Regions from separate parts of the Paenibacillus sp. PK1-4R genome, predicted to be linked through region 3. Evidence: predicted binding sites of a transcription regulator. Region 3 holds the regulator's gene; each other region holds the start of a gene.
The links. The regulator Rex, encoded in region 3, represses fermentation and respiration genes when NADH is low (regulators of the CRP and FNR family bind a similar motif). The targets are predictions, from matches to a motif close to TTGTGAAATATTTCACAA.
Positions count from the first base shown of each region.

Region 1 (5,305 bases), 2.1 Mb from region 3:
TACAAGTAAAAGATGAATGTGGGAGAGAACTCTAACTTTATACGTCCATACTGCGTTTATACAGGGATTGAGGAAGCCATTACATAGCATAAACCGACCCATATCCGGGGACAATGAATTCAATACAATGAAGGGAAGAAAGGCTTAAATACAGGGAAGTAACCTCTTTCGACAAAATTTTTTTGCACAACCTATTGCAATGTGAAAAATATCACATTATAATGAGTGTGTAAAGTGAAATAAATCACATACACAGTTTCGAATAAGAAGTGAAATATTTCACAACCAAAATAACGTTATATTCAAACTCATTTATATATTTCGAGGAGGAACTTTTAATGAAAATCGCAGTTATCGGATGTACACACGCAGGAACCGCAGCCATCGTAAATACCGCCAAATTGTACCCGAATGCTACCATCACGGTGTATGAGCGCAATGACAATATCTCCTTCCTATCTTGTGGTATTGCGCTCTACGTAGGTGGGGTTGTGAAAGACCCTGACGGTTTGTTCTATTCTTCGCCTAATCAATTGGCAGAGCTTGGTGTTGAGACCAAGATGCTTCATGAAGTAACAGCAGTAGATGCCAAGGGCCATACCCTTCAGGCTAAAAACCTGAAAACTGGGGAAGAATTTGAAGATACGTTTGACAAACTGATCGTGACAACGGGGTCATGGCCTGTCGTTCCGAAGCTTGAAGGCATCGAGATGGATAATATTTTACTTTGCAAAAACTACAATCATTCCAACACGATTATTGAAAAAGCCAAAGATGCCAAACGTGTTACTGTTGTAGGTGCAGGATATATCGGCGTAGAGCTGGTGGAAGCTTTCCAGATGAACGGTAAAGAAGTTACCCTGATCGACAGTGTGGACCGGATTTTGAACAAATACCTGGACCCTGAGTTCACGGATGCGATCGAAGATACGTTGACTGGACGCGGCATCAAGCTGGCTCTTGGTCAAACGGTACAGAAGTTTACTGGTGAAAATGGCAAAGTGACTAAAGTGATCACGTCCAAAGGAGAGTTTGAAACCGATCTGGTTATTCTGTGCATTGGTTTCCGTCCAAATACAGAGCTGCTCAAAGGCCAAGTGGATATGCTGCCAAACGGCGCAATCATCGTGGATAAATATATGCAAACCAGTCAAAAAGACATCTTCGCTGCGGGTGACAGCTGTGCTATTCATTACAACCCAACAGGCAAAGCATCTTACATTCCGCTGGCAACCAACGCCGTACGGATGGGTACACTTGTAGCCCGCAACCTGGTTCGTCCTACGACACCATACATGGGTACACAAGGAACATCCGGTATCAAAATTTATGAGCAAAATATCGCAGGTACAGGAATGACGGAAATGTCTGCTGCTGACGAAGGTTTGATTGTGGAAGCTGTCTTACTGGAAGACAGCTACCGTCCGGAGTTCATGCCAACGGCTGAGAAACTGTTGCTTAAAGTGGTATATGAGCAGGCTACTCGTCGGATCGTTGGAGCACAGGTGATGTCTCAGGTTGATCTGACCCAATCGATTAATACGATCTCGGTCTGCATCCAAAACAACATGACCGTAGATGAGCTGGCCTTCATCGACTTTTTCTTCCAGCCACATTACAACAAACCATGGAACTTCCTGAACACGGCTGGTCTGCAAGCACTGCCACCGGTAGAAGTAAAAGCACCAGCAATGGTGTAAGCAAGCAGAATAGATGGTTGAACAGCGAGCATGATAAACGCCATACAAAGATAAGTCATGCTTGTCCGTAAATATGAGGTGTACAATAACTGCCAGGATTACGAAACAAGGCGGACGATTATAAAGGTAAGAGAAGACTGGCGAGTATATCGTCAGTCTTTTTTTTGGTTTTTTAGCTATAAAAGGCTTTTCTATACTTTTGCTGACTTAACTATTTAAAGACGCTCTTAAAGCATATTTTTGAATAACATTGTGATAATTTGCACAAAGTTTCACGCAGTACCAAGATACAATTGAGATATAGCATTCAACGCATAACAATGAAATTCGGGTAGTTTTCCCAAACGATGAACAATGAAGGAGAGGGTGAATGATATGGCAGCAAAAACACCTCTTGAGGTTGCACAATATACGGCGCAAACAGGTATGAAGAAGGCTCAATATCCGGTGTCTTCTGTACTGGTGCTTAGTTTTCTGGCAGGGGCTTTTATTGCGCTGGGTTTTCTATTGGATATTCGGGTGATTGCTTCTGCGCCAGCTGAGTGGGGGAGTCTGGTCAATCTGATTGGTGCAGCAGTGTTCCCGGTGGGACTAATCTTGGTGCTCATCGGTGGTGGCGAGTTGCTGACAGGTAACATGATGGCAGTTCCACTCGCGACGATTGCTCGAAAGTTATCCGTAGGTAATATGTTGAAAAATCTAACCTTAGTGACGATTGGTAACTTTGTTGGAGCTTTGTTTGTCGCGTACGCGTTTGGACATGTGCTTGGTCTGACCGGAGAGGGTGTATATCTGGCTAAAGTGGTGGATATGGCTGGGCACAAGCTGCATGACGGCTTCTTGCAAGCTTTCATCTCTGGCATCGGCTGTAACTGGCTGGTCGCGCTGGCCGTGTGGCTATCTTATGCATCGGATACGATGAGTGGCAAGGTACTGGGCATTTGGTTTCCAACGATGGCATTTGTGGCCATTGGATTTCAGCACGTTGTGGCCAATATGTTCCTCATTCCGGCGGCAATCTTCGAAGGACATTATTCGTGGGGTCAATATGTGATGAATTTCATTCCGGTATGGCTCGGGAATCTGACTGGAGGTGCTCTGTTTGTAGCTGCAGCCTATTGGGTGGTGTACCTGCGCCAAGCTGAGCCGAAAGTGAAACCGGAGGTAGCAACGTCGATCGAAGCTGTGGAGACGGAAGGCAGAGCGATGTGGAGCAAGCAGGCGTAGCGGGGCATATATACACGTATGTATACATGGGTAATGGAACATTCATGTAGAAGTAAAGACGATTCTGGTCTTGTTCGATTCATGGCGAATATGCTGTGATGGAGCAAGGCGGGATCGTTTTTTTGGTATGGGGTCCTTGTGGATTTTAACGCAAAATAAATTCGCCATGACAAGGTTCGGGGGAACGAAACCTGTTCATGGCGAATTTCGGGAGTGGTCCATGATATGGCATGAGGAGGAAGTGGGGAAACACTAGCCTAATGCCTTATTTTTAATTTACCCCTGAATTCTGAAGTTGAATCAAACTCAAAAACATTTTTTGAAAATAATTTAAAGCCGCTATAGTGGCGAATATGAAGCAAAAACATACTGTTCTCTTTACGCGCTAACCTCGAAGAAGATATGATATAGGGATAGCTTTTAAAGAGGGGAGCCTTACGATGATCGATCAGGAGAATGGTGTATTTGCGGCGGTGTGCCCGCTCGACTGTCCGGACACTTGTGGTCTGTTATTACATAAAGAGAACGGCAAAATTGTGAAGGTGGCAGGCAATCCGGATCATCCGATAACCAAGGGTGCCATCTGTAATAAAGTTAGAAATATGACTGAGCGGGTGTATCACCCCGAGCGTCTACAATATCCGATGAAACGTGTAGGAGCCAAAGGTGAAGGCAAGTTCGAACGAATCAGTTGGGATGAAGCGATTCACGAGATTACGACCAAATTCACTGCATTGTCCGAAACCTACGGCCCGGAGAGCATCCTGCCTTACAGCTTTTACGGTAACATGGGCATTCTTGGTGTAGACGGCATGGATCGACGTTTCTTCAATGCGCTAGGTGCGAGTGTGCTGGAGCAGACAATCTGTAATGCCGCTGGAAATACTGGCTGGAAATATACGATGGGCGCCAACCGGGGTACGGTGCCGGAAGATACGGAGCATGCGGATCTCATCCTGGTATGGGGCGGTAATATCGTCAGTACGAATATGCATCAGGTCGTTTTAGCGGAGAAAGCCCGTAAGAAAGGCGCCAAGATCGTCGTAATCGACGTTCATCGCAATCGTACCGCCCAATGGGGCGACTGGTTTATCCCGCTGTATCCGGGCACGGACAGTGCACTGGCGCTGGGATTGATGCATGTGCTGTTCGAACGGGGACTGACGGATGAAGCGTTTATGCAAAAGTATACGATAGGTCATGAGGCACTACGTGATCATGTCCGCAGTTACACCCCTGAACGTGTTGCACGCATTACGGGCGTGCCGGAGGAAACCATTGTGGAGCTGGCTGAACTATACGGCAACGCACAGGCAGCCCATATTCACATCGGCAATGGCCTCCAGCACCATGATAATGGGGGAATGAACGTGCGTAGCGTTGCTTGTCTGCCTGCCATTACAGGGCAATGGCTGAAGCAAGGCGGCGGTGCTGTTCGCACGAACAGCTACGCGAGCACGAATAGCGACGCGCTGGAACGTCCGGAGCTGCGGCAGAATCCGGAGCCGCGAGTAGTGAACATGAATCGGATTGGTGAAGCGTTACTGGAAGCAGAGCAGCCAATCCGGGCGATGATGGTCTACTGCAGCAATCCACTGGTGGTGGCACCGGATACTGAGCGGGTGGAGCGAGGTTTTGCACGGGAAGATCTGTTCACGGTTGTGCATGATCTGTTCATGACGGATACGGCGAAATATGCAGATATCGTATTACCAGCCACATCTTCATTTGAAGCGACGGACCTGTACACCTCTTATTGGCATCAGTACGTTCATCTGCAAGAGCCGGTAATTGCACCGATTGGGGAGAGCAAGAGCAATGTGGAACTGTTCTCACTGCTTGGGCAGGCTATGGGGTACGATCCTGCAATCTTCGGAGAAACGCCGGAACAGATGATTGAGGACGCACTTCAGGGCACAGGCAACCCCTACATGAATGGAATCACGTTGGAGGGACTGAAGGAACACCGATTCGTGAAACTGGATATGTCGCCACATGCTGCGTTTCTGGATCAGCTACCCACACCTTCAGGCAAAATTGAATTATATTCGGAGATGATGGAACAGCGAGGTCTTCCGCCGCTCCCTACCTATAGCGCTCTGGTTGAAGGATATGATGGGGAGAATCCGGCTGGACCTGCCGATACGTATCCATTGATGTTCCTATCGCCGCCAAACCATAATTTCCTGAACTCCACCTTTGGTAATTCAGCCAAACATCAACGTTTGGAAAAGATGCCTCTATTGCAAATGCACCCCGAGGACGCTGCCCGCAGAAACGTGGAGGATGGAGATGCAGTGGTCGTATGGAATGATCGTGGGCGCATCGAACTTACCGCCAAGGTGAGTGAAGCTATGCTGCCGGGAACCGTCATCAAC
Region 1 covers NZ_CP126535.1:6,419,715-6,425,019, reverse strand. Annotated here, with positions in the region: gene QNO02_RS27910 (FAD-dependent oxidoreductase) at 339-1,700, shown strand; gene QNO02_RS27905 (formate/nitrite transporter family protein) at 2,076-2,927, shown strand; gene QNO02_RS27900 (molybdopterin-containing oxidoreductase family protein) at 3,368-5,305, shown strand, end outside.
Region 1: the regulator Rex is predicted to act here: its motif matches at 1,951-1,968, upstream of QNO02_RS27905 (formate/nitrite transporter family protein).

Region 2 (5,305 bases), 2.2 Mb from region 3:
GGTACTGCTCCGTTACGGATGAACCTTCAAACAATGCCGTGATGGCCTGTGCCAGCCATTTGGCTTGCATCATGATCGTCATCGCCTGCAACAGTACCAGCGCTGATGCCAGCGCCAGTACAGGCCGGATGCCCGGCAGCTTCATCAGCCCCCGTCCCATATCAGTACTCCAGGTGGTGCTGCTCGTTCAGACGTTTGCGGAAGATATAATAACTCCAGATCTGATAACCAAGAACAAACGGCAGCAATGTGCAAGCTACAATTGTCATTACTTTCAATGAATAAGCGCCGGATGCGGCGTTGTATACAGTCAGGTCATATGCCGCCCCAAAGGAACTCACCATCACTCTTGGGAAAAGTCCGATAAAGACCGAGGCAAAGGCAATTGCAATAACTCCCCCAGTCATTCCAAAAGCCCAACCTTCACGCTTCTGACGAACAAAGTATGCCGCAAGTGCAAGCGAAACTGCGCCAAGTACAACCATGATCCAAAGAGCCCAGCCGCGTACGGCGAATACATCGGTCATGAAATACGTCATTAACGCGTAAACGGCGAGCAGTGCAGCCAGCGGCAGCATCAATTTTTGCGCTGTCTTCAAGGCACGCTCTCTGAGATCACCTACTGTTCGTAGTGATGCAAACAGCAATCCATGAACCAGACACAGCAGGGTTACACTCAAGCCACCAATCACGGTGTACGGATTAACAATATCGAGGAATCCTGCACGCAACTGCATCTCCCCATCAATGGGCAGACCTTTCATCAACGTGGCAAAGACCACGCCGAACAGGAACGGCAAGAGCGCACTGGAGACAACAATGATGATGTCCCACGTTTTGCGCCAGCGCTGCTGTTTCATTTTACTGCGGAATTCGAAAGCAACTCCGCGGCCAATCAAGGCGAGTAACACCACCACAAGTGGCAGGTAAAAACCACTGAACAACGTCGCATACCAGTGCGGGAAGGCAGCAAACATCGCGCCCCCCGCCGTAATCAGCCATACTTCATTACCATCCCAGAACGGACCGATCGAGTTAATCAGGGTCCGGCGTTCACGGTCTGTTTTGGCAATAATGCCTGTAGACATCCCCACACCAAAATCAAATCCTTCCAAAAAGAAAAAACCAACAAACAATACGGCAATCAGCAAAAACCACAACTCACTTAGTGACAACGGAATAACCTCCATCCACGCCGAACGGATCGGCCGATTCATCGTGATCTTCTGGCTTCTCGACCGCAAACGGCCCTGCCTTGATCTCACGTACGAACAGGTATACCATCACGATACCGAGAACCGTATACGCAGCTGTGAACGCAATGGTCGAGAACAGGATCATTCCTGCGGATACATTCGGTGAGACTCCGGCTTCGGTGGTCATATAACCAAATACCGTCCATGGCTGTCTTCCAACCTCGGTCATAATCCAACCTGATGTATTGGCGATAAACGGCAAGGATATGGCAAATACCATCAGACGCATAAACCACTTCCCAGCGACCTCCAGCTTCTTACGCATGGCTAGGAACGTACCGTATAGCGCCAGTGCAATCATCAAACCCCCCGCTGCAATCATGATACGGAAACTCCAGAACGTTGTCCGTACTGGCGGGATATAGTCCCCCGGTCCATACGTCTGTTCATACTCCGCTTGAAGCTCCTTCATGCCTTTGACACTACCGGAGAACTTGCTGTAGGACAGGTAACTGAGCAATCCAGGGATTTTGATCTCACCCGTACTCTCCTGTTTATCCGGATCGATAAAAGCGACCACCGTCCATGGCGCCGGATCTTCTGTCGTTGTCCATGTGCCCTCACTGGCTGCCATCTTCATCGGCTGTGTCTCCACCAGATATTGCGCCTGGAAGTGACCCGAGAATGCGACGCCGAATGAAGAAACAAGAGCGATAATGATCGCAATATTAAACGATTTGCGGAAGATCTCCACATCTTGCTTTTTCATCAATTTGTAGGCACTAATCCCGGTTACGACGAAAGCCCCTGTCATCAATGCCCCAAAGATTGTATGTGGGAACTCGACGAGAAGCTGACCATTTGTGATGAGTGCAAAGAAATCATTCATCTCGGCTCGGCCGTTGTTAATCTCAAACCCGACAGGATGTTGCATAAATGAATTGGCTGCCAGAATCCACAGCGCGGACAGGAATGTGCCGACAAACACCAGCCAGATGCAGGCCAGATGCACTTTTTTGGACAAACGATCCCATCCGAATATCCACAACCCAATAAATGTAGACTCCATAAAAAACGCTAGTAGCGCTTCAATAGCCAGTGGCGCACCAAACACGTCTCCCACAAACCGAGAGTACTCGGACCAGTTCATGCCAAACTGGAATTCTTGCAGAATACCTGTGACAACCCCGACGGCAAAGTTAATCAGGAACAGCTTGCCCCAGAACTTGGCCATCGTTTTGTAGATCTCCTTACCCTTAACAACGTACAACGTCTCCATGATTGCAACCAACAGTACAAGACCGATGGATAGCGGGACAAAAAAGAAATGGAAAATCGTTGTAAGTGCATATTGGATACGCGATAACATAATCGGATCCATACCGTTACCCCTTCTTTCTGTTCACTTCGCAGTATGCGTATCTGGCATTGAAGCTGCACCTTCGCTGTCTGTCCGCCAAATACGTTGATGAACGTATTGTGCCAGATTACCTATTTTATACATGTGAGAATTATCACAATCTTCGTCTCTAGAGCAAAAAAAAGTGATCCTGGTCACACAAAAGATAAAATTCAGCCTATTATCATAGCTTGCCAACTTCATCTATTCATGGAAGATACTCATGTTTGGGACGGAATGCCCATATGTTAGTCTCAGGCATATCATGCGAAGTACCGTGAGGGCTTTACATATGAAGTGAAAGCATGCAGTACATGCAGAGCGAATGACGCTCCATATTACAGTCAAGGTGAGGTGAACTTTTCATGGAAAAACCTGCACCACTGCCAGGTGAAGACACCGAAGCCAGCCTGGATAAGGCCAGCACAACACAGCCCCCTGTCCGATATGTTCTCTTCCCTCGCAAAGGTGGCTGGTCATCCTTTCCCTATCCCGATATTGCTGCACTGCTGTCGATCGAGGGAGAGGTCTACTATGTCAGCAGCCTGACGCAAACAGAAGATGTACCTCCGGTCATTACCGTCATCTCCCTCCCTGAAGCCGAGCAGCTATTGCTGGAACCTCGCACCGTAGCCGTAGTCGCCCATCCCTACTGGCTAATGGCTACAGCCTCGCTGGAGCCGGAGCTATGTATCGCCCTGCTCCCTGAGCCTGCTGGGGAAGAATCATCTTCTCCCCTATGGGAGAGCAGTATTTCCAAACTGGTCGGCATCGCCGATCTGGTAGGCACATCCTCCGAGACACGTTATATGAAGCTGTTATTCCAAGGCGTACGTGTTATCTGGCTGGGCGGCGAAGACCCTGCACCTGCGGGTACGATGCAAAAGGATGATCTCGAAGTCCCTCTCCGGGACTACGAACTGTTCTTCCTGCATGCGCTGCGGCAGGTCTTGTCAGGCACTTCGGATAGCGTCAGCCTGCTTCAATGCAGTGTACGTGCCGACTTCTACCGACAGCTCCGAGCCAAAGCAGGCCCACATGAGACGATATCCTTTTTGCTGGCAGCCTATGAGTACTTGCTTGAAGATCGGCGGGCCGTCCATTCGCTGCAAGAGGCCTTCACCCACGCGGTCATGAACGGTCGCAGTGATTGTGTGGTTTCCCATTATCGATTCCTGTCTGCCATTCATGCCCGGGCCGGACAGTTGGAGGACGCCCTGCGGGTGTACGGAATTAGTGCAGCAGATGAACAAGAACGGCATCATTATGAACAGTTATGTCGCTGGCTTGAGGCAGGAGAAGATCAACTTGTACGAGCGGAACTACTGCGTATGAACGATGATTACGGAAACGCCCTGCGTATCCTGGACGAACTTGGCGGAGAAACGGCGAGACATTGGAAATTCCGCATTTATCAGGAGACAGGACGTGTGGAAGAGGCACTGGCTCTGGTGCATGCAGTCGATATTCAGGATGATGCCAGTCGCCGGGATTATCAGCAATTATCCGGCAGTGCGCTGGCACTGCGAGGGGAACGGCACGGGGCAGTCCGACATTTTCTCGAAACGGCACTGGAGGATGAAGATGCGCTCGCCCGGATTGTCGAACTGGAGTTGTTGGATTATGCTGTACAGCAATTGCTTGGGGAGGTGCCATGATGCTGGACCCGAAGAAGCGTAGACAACAGTTGAATGGGCCAATGGTGCACAGGGATATCCGAACCGAAACCACTTACACGCCAACCGAAACAGTCGATCGAACACATACAGACGCATTGGAAAATGGAGATCACACCCCGGATCATGCACAACCAACACAGGACATCCGAAGCCAAGTGCATCACTGGGGTGATTCACAAGGTCAGGCAGAACAGAATGCAGCTATAACACAAGAGGAAACAAGTGTATTCAAAGAGCCCTTCTCCATTCGTCGGGTTCGCAAAAACAAAGGTAACAAGCTGACCGCCATGCTCCAGGTTCGCAACGAACGTGGCCGATACCTTGAAGAAGTATTGCATGATCTGAGTGAGTTCGTGGATGAGATCGTCATTGTAGACGATGCCAGCACAGACGGAACACCGGACATATGCAAAGCCTATTCGAAGGTAGTCCGTCTGGAGGTATTGGAGAAACCACTGTTCGCCGAGGAATGGCGCCTTCGCAACACCTTATGGCAAGCTGCTGCGGGAACATGTCCCGACTGGTTGCTCTCAGTTGATGCGGATGAGCTGTACAGCTTAGAGGCCAAGAAAGCCATACGCACTCTGATTAATCAGGAATATGCAGACTGGTTTGCATTTCGTTTCTACGACATGTGGGGTGGCCGGACCCACTACCGGGAAGATGAACTTTGGTGTCTGCATAAACGGCATACGGCTTCACTTGTACGGTATATGCCTGGATATCCTTATTTTTATCCACAACAGAATCATCATGTTCCCCGTCTTCCCTTGTCCTGCACTGTGTTGCCTGGAGTCAGTACGGAACTGAAGGTTCAGCATCTCGGCTGGGCAGGCAGTCTGGAGGACCGGGTTCGTAAATATTTGCGTTACAAGCGCATTGATCCTAGCGGTGAGTGGGGCAATCTTGCACATTACGAGTCTATTCTCGATCCGGAACCTCGGCTGATTCCCTGGAAGGAGGGACCGTGAGATGGGCGTGGTAAGTATTCTGACGCATAGTTTCACCGACGGGTACAACCGGGAATTCGG
Region 2 covers NZ_CP126535.1:6,563,510-6,568,814, forward strand. Annotated here, with positions in the region: gene cydD (thiol reductant ABC exporter subunit CydD) at 1-160, opposite strand, end outside; gene cydB (cytochrome d ubiquinol oxidase subunit II) at 162-1,217, opposite strand; gene QNO02_RS28510 (cytochrome ubiquinol oxidase subunit I) at 1,162-2,577, opposite strand; gene QNO02_RS28515 (tetratricopeptide repeat protein) at 2,961-4,253, shown strand; gene QNO02_RS28520 (glycosyltransferase) at 4,250-5,245, shown strand; gene QNO02_RS28525 (glycosyltransferase family 4 protein) at 5,247-5,305, shown strand, end outside.
Region 2: the regulator Rex is predicted to act here: its motif matches at 2,699-2,716, upstream of QNO02_RS28510 (cytochrome ubiquinol oxidase subunit I).

Region 3 (5,305 bases):
CATTCGTCGCCATCTTTGACAACGTTGGTGTAATCTCGGTGTATTGCTTGTTCTCCATCGCCTGAGCTACGGTAAACATCGCATCCCCCCACCAACTTTCCAGTGCTTCACTGGAATGATCCACAACATCCAACTTTAGTGAACGTGTTCCAATTAACGTCTGTCCTTCTTTGTGAATATATTGTACCAGTCTGCCCAAATCAACATCAGGTTGCAGATCCAGTTTCAATTGTACGTCATTGCGGTTAATAGTTAATTGAACGTCATTGACTCCATCGTACTGGGTAACCATCTTTTCAATCGGATTCTGCACGGCCACCTGACGATATACAAACCAACCTCCAAACAACACAACGGCTGAAATGACGGCAGTTAAAGCAATAGGCAATACTTTTAGCTTCAAGTGAATTACCCCTCCCAGATTTTGGCCTAACCTACTGGCTTATTGGTATATACGAATATGTGCACATTGACTCCTGCGAGAATTTCGACAGGATTATTTGTTTTTGAATGTAACTTTGAGTACATATCTGAGTATATCACATCGTATATACATTTTCGAAGGCGAAAATATGAATAAATTATTAATTTTAACTATTTAAATCAAAAATGTTTACAGACAACACAAAGAACCGGTTCAGTCGGATATCCGTCTGCCGGTTCTTTCATTTCTCTAATTCTCTAGTTATGTCACTCTATTTGTTCTAGCTGTTCGGGAGTGTGTAGACCAGGTCCACCTGTTCTCCGTTGCTAAAACGATAAAAGCGATAGTGGTTATGCGTACCGTCTTTATAATACACTTGCCACACATATATTCCATTCACAACTCCGGGCATGATTCGCTTAATCTCGCCGGCAGGAACTTCAGAACTGAAGCGATTGCGGATCTGCGCTTCGGACATGCCATTCTGCAGCAGCTCACTGTGTACAGCGTTTGCACCCTTAGCCGGTTGATTGTTTGCATCGAATTTAACCCAGACCATAACATCCTGGTTATCCTTATTTTTACCGATCAGTGTCCAGTAGATGTTGTCAGAGCCTTCTTTGTCTCCCCAGATGTACTTGCGCAATTCATCATAGGATGTAATGCCCAGTTGCTTCTGTGCTGCTTGTATGGCGAGCGCTTCTTCCTTACGTTGGTCCTGTGTGACATAGACGTAATAACGCTGAAGTCCAAACAGAATCAGAACCAGTGCAAGCAGCGAAATCCATATCCACTTCTTTTTTTTCTTCAAAAGCCGAACTTCCTTTCCCTATGATGCTCTGTCCTGCAATTAACGAGCAAGCAGACCATCAAATGCCAATTGAGACTCACGCAAAATGCGCTCTTCATCCAGCGTCAGACATTCGCCGTGTTTCACCACTTGTTTCCCATCCACCCATACGTGCTCTACATCTTTGGCAGAAGCCGAGTAGATGGTATGCGAGATCAGGTCTGTATGTGGATAGAAATGTGCCTGTTCAATGTCCAAAGCGATAAAATCAGCCTTCATGCCAACCTGGAGTGCTCCGGTATTGTTCAAGAAGATGGATTTGGCACCGTATGACGTTCCGAGGAGTAACGTTTCGCCTGCTGGCACTGCCGTCGGGTCACCAGATACACCTTTGTGGATCAATGCAGCCAGTCTCATTTCCTCGAACATATCCAGGTTGTTGTTGCTTGCCGGTCCGTCTGTTCCGAGTGACACGGTAACTCCTGCTTTCAGTAACGCAGGAACCCGCGCAACACCGGAAGCGAGTTTCAGGTTACTTCCCGGGTTATGGGATACAGCCACATCATGACGGGCCAAAATTTCAATCTCTTCGTCATTCAGATGCACCGCATGTGCAACCAGGGATGGACGGGAGAAAAAGCCCAGTTTCTCCAGATGTGCCACAGGACGCAGTCCATAATCAGCCACGTTCTGCTCCACTTCACGAAGCGTTTCAGACATATGTGTATGGAGAGGAAGGTTCAGGTCGTTCGCAACCTGCACAAGCTTCTCTATGTAGTCAGGAGGGCATGTATATGGTGCATGTGGCGAGATTACGGTTGTAATGCGACCATCTGCCTGTCCATTCCACTCACGTGCAAACGCTGCCGACTCCTCCAGCTTCCGCAGTTGCTCTTCTTCCGAGCACAGCCCGATTACACCACGTGCCAGTGCTGCTCTAACGCCTGATTGCTCCACAACTTTGGCAACTTGATCCATGTGATCGTACATGTCCAGGAAAGCTGTAGTTCCGCCTTTCAACATTTCAAGCACCGACAGGGAAGTTCCCCAATATACATCTTCTGAAGTCATTTTCGCTTCCATCGGCCACATCTTTTCCTGCAACCATACTTGCAACGCAAGATCGTCTCCGTGCCCTCTGAGCAACGACATTGCTGCATGACCATGCGTATTGATCAGACCCGGCAGGAAGAACAGTCCTTTTCCATCCACTTTGGTACAATTTTTGTCTCCATCCGGCAATGTCTCACCAATATGCACAATCTTGTCATCCTCGACAACCATATATCCTTGAACCACGTTCCATGTTGTGCCGCCTTCATTAACGGCAAATTTGCCGTTGTGAATTACCCATCTATTTGTTGTCATCTTCCTCGTCGTCCTTTCCAGTCTCCAAGTAATAGGCCAAACTAAGCAGATCCGTTGTAAAGTCAGCATGGTGAATGCGGATATGCGGCGGTGTTTTTAGAATTGTTGGTGCAAAATTAAGGATCGCTTCAATTCCTGATTCAATAAGCTGATCCGCAACATTTTGGGCTTCCGTATCCGGAACCGTGATAATACCGATGCGGATGTTTTCCGTTTTAACCGCTTCCGTCAATTCATTCATTGGTTTTACCGTCAAACTGTTGATTTGGCTACCAATCTTCGGTCCATATGCATCAAATACAGCAACAATCTTCATGTTGTCTTTCAGATATGCGTTGTAGTTGGACAAGGCTTGACCGAGATTACCCGCGCCTACCAGAGCTACATTAATTTGCTGATCGATTTTGAGAATGTGACGAATTTTCTCAATCAAATAAGATACATCATACCCGATTCCTTTACGACCAAAATCACCGAAGTAAGCCAGGTCTTTACGAATTTGGGCCGGATTCAGATCCAGCCTCTGTCCAAGCTCTTGAGAAGAAACAGTAGCCACCTCACGCTGATGCAACTCGTTCAAATAACGCAAGTATACAGGCAGACGGCGTACCACCGCTTCCGAAATTTTATCCGATTTCATTCTTGCTCCCCCTTACCAAGGCCACGATAAAATAATAGATGAAAAGATGAGCATCCTGTATAAACTCAAAGATAAACGTGACATTTTATACAGAATGCTCCTTGTAATTTAGGTTATAAGTTCTTACGTGCAGCTGCTTTAATCGGATACGGAAATATCTAATAAAGTTTAACGCCAAACGATAGTGTCATGCAATGATATAACGAACAAAACAACCATTATTTTTGTTCATTAGCAGGTTTTTCCAACCACTCGGTAATTCGTGGAACCATCTGCTCCGTGAGCATGTGTTCCATTTTGGGACCAGGTAAAGAATATAAAAAGAATTTACCATAGTACGCTTCAATCACCCGTGTATCATAAACAATGACAATTCCTCTGTCCTTCGCTGTACGCACCAACCGGCCAAATCCCTGCTTGAAACGAATGACCGCTTGCGGCACGGACAGTTTCATGAACGGATTTTTCTTCTGTTCCTGAAGCAGCTCACTCTTGGCTTCCACCAACGGATGATTCGGTGGCTGGAAAGGCAGTCGCACAATAGCGAGACAGGTTAGCGCCTCACCCGGGATATCTACACCCTCCCAGAAGCTGCTTGTACCCAGAAGTACCGTAGCTTTGGCATCTTGGAACCTGCGAGTCAGCTTGGAGCGGCTTCCACTGTCAACGCCTTGCCCAAGCAACGAGATATCGTTACCAGACAGTGCCTCCTTCAGCGGATCATAGACCTGTCGCAACATCTTGTATGAAGTAAACAGAACCATCATGCGTCCACGCGTGGCAATTGCCGTCTCTGCGAGTGATCGCACCAGCATATTAACAAAGTGCGCATCACCCACACTGCCCTTCACACTCGGGAAATCACGCGGAATCACCAGAAGTGCCTGATCGCGATAGTTGAAAGGTGATGGCAGCATCGAAGTTAACAACCGATTATTCTCGGAAGCTTCCTGCAAGCCAAGTTGTTCAATCATGAACTGGAATGACTTATCTACCGAAAGCGTAGCCGATGTAAGTACAACACTTTTCTTTTTATCAAAAAATAAATCCTTAAGTTGTGCACTGACATCTACAGGTACAGCATACAGCTGAAGAGATTTACTTCGGAACTGACCGCTGGCTTCCATCCAGTACACCGTTTTGGCATCATCCATACGCATGAAGAAACGTAGATTCTCCTTCAATGTGGTCAGATCTTTCAGCAATCCTGTAATGTCCGTGATCAGACTATCTGATTGATAATCATCCTGATCCTCTTTCACCTCAAGCAGCAATTTGTCCCCTTTGCGAACCAAATCGCCCAGAGTCACATAGATCTGGTTCTCCAGATCCTGCAACTCCTGCCATTTTGCAGGTTTCTGAGAAGCTTTCAGACGCAGTGAAAATTGCCCCGTCTCTCCCGGTGAAGCATCACTTCGTTCAGGCAACAAACCGAACAAGGCATCGCTCATACGATCCCACAGTTCCTTGACCTCAAGAGCGAGCGGGAACATCTGATCCACCATGGAGCCCCATTGCACTGAATTTTCATGCCCGGATAACTGCGAACGAAGCATAGGCAGCTGACCATTACGACTGTCTTTAAACAGGCGGGTCAGGGTATGAACCAAGGTGAAATATTTCATATGCATTCCAAGATGTTTACCAGCGACATCCTCCAGATGATGTGCCTCATCGATCACAAGACTCTCATAGGCTGGCAGTAGCTGATGCGCGGCTTTCACATCCGTAAATAATTTGGAGTGATTGGTGATTACGATATCAGACAACCCTGCTTCATGTTTGGCACGATGGTAGAAACATTTACGGAACCATGGACAGGATCTTCCCAGACATGATTCGGATTCGCTCTGTACCGTCTCCCAGAAGTCCCCTCCGCGTCCGCTAAGGTTAAGTTCCTCATCATCTCCGGTTTCGGTCTGCGTGAGCCAGACAATCATCTGAGCCGCTGTGAAATAATCCTCTTTGGGTGTGGCGAACTCACGTTTATTGATTTTGTGTTCAAATTTGCGCAGGCACAGGTAATGTCCACGTCCTTTGAATACAGCAGCCTTAAACGGGAACGGAACAACTTGAGTCAACA
Region 3 covers NZ_CP126535.1:4,351,350-4,356,654, forward strand. Annotated here, with positions in the region: gene QNO02_RS18750 (hypothetical protein) at 1-403, opposite strand, end outside; gene QNO02_RS18755 (cell wall elongation regulator TseB-like domain-containing protein) at 705-1,235, opposite strand; gene QNO02_RS18760 (amidohydrolase) at 1,275-2,582, opposite strand; gene QNO02_RS18765 (redox-sensing transcriptional repressor Rex) at 2,569-3,222, opposite strand; gene dinG (ATP-dependent DNA helicase DinG) at 3,441-5,305, opposite strand, start outside.

Region 4 (5,305 bases), 950 kb from region 3:
AGTACGGATATACCAATCAATTCATAACTCATCAGGCCTGATCCCCTTTCTTGGCTGATTGATCATGCTTCTGTTCCAACCATTTCTCCATCTCAAGCTCCGCAGGATTATTATTGAACAGACGTCTCAATACGAGAACACAGATGACGCCGAGCACGATGTATAGAAGCAAGAAGACGAAAAATAAAATTCTTACACTCGGTGAAGAAGTAGCAGCCTCTTCCACTCGCATATAACCTCGGATGATCCATGGCTGCCGCCCGATCTCTGCATAGAACCAGCCCATTTCAACAGCCAGAAAAGCAAGCGGTGCACTAAGTGCAACCATACGAAGCATCCACTTGTTAAACTGATTACGTTTCTTCCAAAACACAAACAGGAAGTACAGACTTGATATAGCAAGTAGAGCAAATCCAATTCCAGCCATTAGATCAAACAAATAATGCACAAGTAAGGGCGGGTGTTCATCTGGTGGAAATTCGTTTAGCCCGGTAACCTCGGCGTTAAAGTCTCCAAAGGCAAGGAAACTCAGCAGTTTCGGCAAATGAAGAGCGCCTATAATTTCATGTTCTGCATTCAGCCATCCCAAAAAAATCAAATCCGCGCCGCTTTCCGTCTCGAAATGCCACTCGGCAGCTGCGAGCTTCTCCGGCTGATGCTCAGCCAAAAACTTGGCAGATACATCTCCTGCTAAGGAATTTAATAAACTGAATACCAGCACAACGGCCATCATGAGATTCAAGCCTTTTTTGTGGTAGGCCGACACTCCTTTTCTCAGCATCGCAAAGGCTGCTATTCCGGCTAACAGAGCAGCTCCTGTCAGATAAGCCGAGCTTAATACATGGAATACTTTGGAGAACGTCGCCTTATTCAACATCGCTTGCACGGGGTTCACTGCCATGAATTGACCTGCTTCCATGACAAAACCTTCAGGCTGGTTCATGAATCCGTTCACTGTTGTAATAAAAACAGCAGACATGCCTGCCCCGGCGACAATCGGAATAGTCAGCAACCAGTGGATATACGGATTTTTGAACCGATCCCACGTATACAAGTAAATTCCCAGGAAGATGGCTTCAAAAAAGAATGCGAACACTTCCATAAATAGTGGCAGTGCAATGACATTCCCGGCCAGCTTCATAAAATTCGGCCATACCAAGGCCAACTGCAGTGATATCGCTGTGCCTGTCACGACGCCAACCGCTACAGATATGACAAACCCTCTGGACCACCTCTTTGCCATAAGTATGTAATGGTGATCCTTCTTCCGAATGCCGATGAACTCTGCAATAGCAATCATCAAAGGTACACCGACACCCAGCGTTGCAAAAATCACGTGGAATCCCAGCGTCAAACCAGTCACTAGCCTGCTCCATAACACCGTATCAATAGCCATTCTTTGTGTTGCCTCCTTTCAAACTCTGTTCATTTTTGTAACATTCAATATCAGCTTCGGCCAAGCTCAATGCAGAGTTGCGAAAAATTTCACAAAGTTAGGTATGACGATATCTTGCCACACCTTTATTGCGTTTACTCCTGTTGGCTCCAGCATTGGATGCCTATTAAAATCTGATATTGATGCACTTAAAGTACTAACCAAGCCTATTAATCAAAATTATTATATCTTTATTTTTACCTAATTCAATCAAAGACACGTCTTCTACCCTAAACGTTCAAGAAAGGATCAACTCTTTCTGACAACTTGGTGAAAAACAAAAAATACACCCAATGGAGCTATTGATTCATTGGGTGTAAACGTGCTATCGCACGGCAGATTCGCTATTTTACTTGCTTACTTGCTCCGGACTCACCGCACCTGCCTCACGACGTACGCTCATGATGATCAGTGATGCAGCTAATATCGTAAGGATTATTCCAAGCATCTGAAATCCTGTCACATTAAATGTATCTCCCATGACAATCCCAATTAATAACGACGATAAGATGGTTCCCAGGTAGCGTGATGTATTAAAAATACCCGATGCGACTCCAATCATTTCTTTGGGTGTGCTTTTGAACAGAGCAGCTTGCATGCCGACCGCGTTTAGGCCGTTACTTATGCCAAATAAAGCTAAGGCAACAATGACAATGAAGATTGGAGAAGTTTCATTCATAATAACGATTAATATAGAGCCAAATGTCATTAAAGAAGCGGATACAATCAGAGTTGGCCGTGATCCTGATCTGTCAATCCAGCGTCCTGCGATCGGTGCAATAATGACTGAACATAACCCCAAAGCTAGCATGCTCATTCCTGTATGAACTTCGTTGAGATGACGTACCTGCTTCAAAAACGTAGGAACTCCAAAAAAAAGTGCGTAAAACAGGATGTTCACCAGCATGTATTGCACATTCACCCAAGTCATCTCGGGATATGTGGCAAACGTGCGCAGAGGGATAAAAGGCGTGCCTGCTTTTAATTCATGTCGGATGAACATGACGAGTGCGATTAACCCGATCCCCCCTGTCAGCAGATGCCATGTTGAAATATTTCCTGTGGATTTTACTGAAAGTAAACCGATGAGCAGAGTCACCAAAGCTACCGTAAACATCAGGATACCTGGTGCGTCAATTAACGCAAGCCATTGCCGAATGGACATGTGACCAGAGATAGACGGAGATTGCTCGTCCTTCGGGATTGTTTTCCAGGCGAACCAAAAGCTTGCCATGACAAACGGAATATTAACGAAGAATATGCTCTGCCAGTCCCACCAATGAATCAATACTCCACCAACAAAAGGTCCAACTGCAGCCGCTCCTGAAAGGAATATAGCCAAGGTGGACAAGGCGGAGGCTTGTTTTTCAGTCACGTTCATTCTGACAATCGCCATTCCAACGGCCACCATCATGCTTGTGCCAATCGATTGAACGATCCGGAATACGATGAGCCACGAAAAACTGGGAGACCACGGAGCTAGCATGGACGATACAAAAACAATAACAAGACCCATGAGGAAGATCTTCCTGCGGCCAAACAAATCACTACACTTGCCCATAACGGGTTGAGCGACAGCACTGGCAATGTAAAATGATAAAATAATCCACGAAACGGCTGTAAAATTAAGTTGATACACTTGTTGTAGCCTGGAGATTGCCACCGAAATCATGGAGGAATTCAACGGATTCAACATAATTCCAAGTCCAACAGCTAACATCAATCCTTTATTTCGAACGTTCATTGGTGCACCTCTCTCTCTCTCTTCTGCTGTTATCTTACTTGAACGTATTCATTTATTCCAACGCATTATATGTTATGATTTGATGAACTAGAAGGAATGAAGGAATGGTGCAAATGGAACTTCTTCAACTAAAATATTTCCTGACGGTGGCCCGATGCGAACATGTTACGGAAGCTGCGGGAAAGCTTCATGTCACGCAATCCTCCCTGAGCAAAACGATACAACGATTAGAGGACGACCTTGGAGTCCCTTTATTTGATCGAATCGGGAGAAAGCTGCGACTAAACGACTTTGGAAGAACATTTCTTCAACGAACTGAAAAAGCCTTATTTGAATTGGAACAAGGAAAGCGGGAAATCGCTGACCTCTCCAACCCGGATCAGGGTACACTGCAATTGGCGGTGACTACGGCAAGCACATTGCCAGGCATACTGCGGGAATTCCGAAAAAACAAGCCGGATATTCAGTTCCATGTGCAAATGGTTTCGTTAGAAAACATGTCCAGACTTCTACATCGAGGCGAGGTGGACTTTTGTCTCTCCTCCCCTCCGATTCAAGGTGACGATATCGAATGTCAGTTATTATATGACGATCCGATTGTAGTCGCTGTTCCTATGGGTCATCGATATGCAGACCGAACCAGCATTCAATTAACCGAGCTTAGGGACGAGTGGTTTGTTGGGGTGAAGCAAGGGTATGGGGTTCGTGATATGGTAGATTCCGTATGTCAATCCGTTGGTTTTGTACCGAAGTATGTGTATGAAGGTGATGAGCCTGCAAGATTAACAGCCCTTGTTGAAGCGGAGATCGGTCTCGCGTTTATACCTAGCACAGCCAGAAACCCGCATGAGCGCATTAGATATCTTCAGGTAGAGGAACACCAACTCGTTCGTGAGATCGCTCTACTTTCGCACAAAAACAGGTATATTTCCAAAGCCGCTTTAGAGTTTCGCAGAGTGGTTATGGACTATTTCAGTGCTATGCCATGAGCATAAATTCAATCCAAAGGAGTTGTCATTTTGATATTAAAAGCAGAAAAATTTGATCATATTTCAGAGACAGAACGGCTAGTCATCCGACCATTACAGAAAGACGACTATGAAAATTGGTTATATGAGTTTGTAAACCGCTTGCCCTCCCAACACCGCCATGATAAAGGGAAAATGGATATGAGTGAATGTACACTGGATTGGTTTCATGATCTCGTAGATCGACACCAGGAGTTAGCGCGTACAGATGCCGTTTATGTATTTGGTGTGTTTAGAAAGCATGATGGTACACATCTGGGTATGATTGATATTGCTACCTTGGCAAGAGATGATTTTCAATGGGGAAGTTTCGGATACACGATCCATAATCAGTTTTGGCGAAAAGGTTATGGGAAAGAAGCAGTGAATGAAGCACTTCATATTGCATTCGAACATCTGAAATTCCACCGCATAGAAGCTCATATTAATGTGGATAACACCCCTTCCATGAAACTAGCAGAGAGTGTTGGTATGGAATTTGAATGTCTACGTAAAGGGTTCATACACGAAAATAATGAATGGACCGATCACTTGGTGTATTACAAAAATTCTATTTAAAAAGTTCATACAACTCAATCTAAAACAAGGGAACTCCATATCAAGAAGTTCCCTGTTTTTTATGTTTGTTGAATATTCTTCTTTTTGCGATGAAGGGTTGCTACTCCCAAACTTACTGCTGAAATCCATAATAGGATTATTGCATTACTCGAGACTAATGATTGCACTGTATCTAGTTGTAATAATTGCGTAATTAACCTTCCTTCATACGGTGAAAGTGTGGCTCCCAAGTTATACGCGACCAGAACAATGGTGGTACCCAACTTAGCCATTTTGGCGATTTGTTGAGCAAAAGTATGCAATAAATAGGGCATTATACAGCGGAATGAAAAACCGATGATCATTGAGCAAGCGGTAGTAAGCATGATACTTTGCGAGATCGTCGTAACGAACATCGAGCTTCCAAGTAACAGAATTGATAATGGAACGATATAGTTACCGAGTGTTTTGTATACTTTCCCAAAAGAAAAGCCGGCAACAAAAGCTCCTAAACCTATAAATGCAATCATGTTGCTTCCGTTTGTCGCAGTTCCGATATTT
Region 4 covers NZ_CP126535.1:3,398,880-3,404,184, reverse strand. Annotated here, with positions in the region: gene QNO02_RS14835 (cytochrome d ubiquinol oxidase subunit II) at 1-32, opposite strand, end outside; gene QNO02_RS14830 (cytochrome ubiquinol oxidase subunit I) at 32-1,396, opposite strand; gene QNO02_RS14825 (MFS transporter) at 1,785-3,179, opposite strand; gene QNO02_RS14820 (LysR family transcriptional regulator) at 3,293-4,168, shown strand; gene QNO02_RS14815 (GNAT family N-acetyltransferase) at 4,199-4,765, shown strand; gene QNO02_RS14810 (MFS transporter) at 4,825-5,305, opposite strand, start outside.
Region 4: the regulator Rex is predicted to act here: its motif matches at 1,474-1,491, upstream of QNO02_RS14830 (cytochrome ubiquinol oxidase subunit I).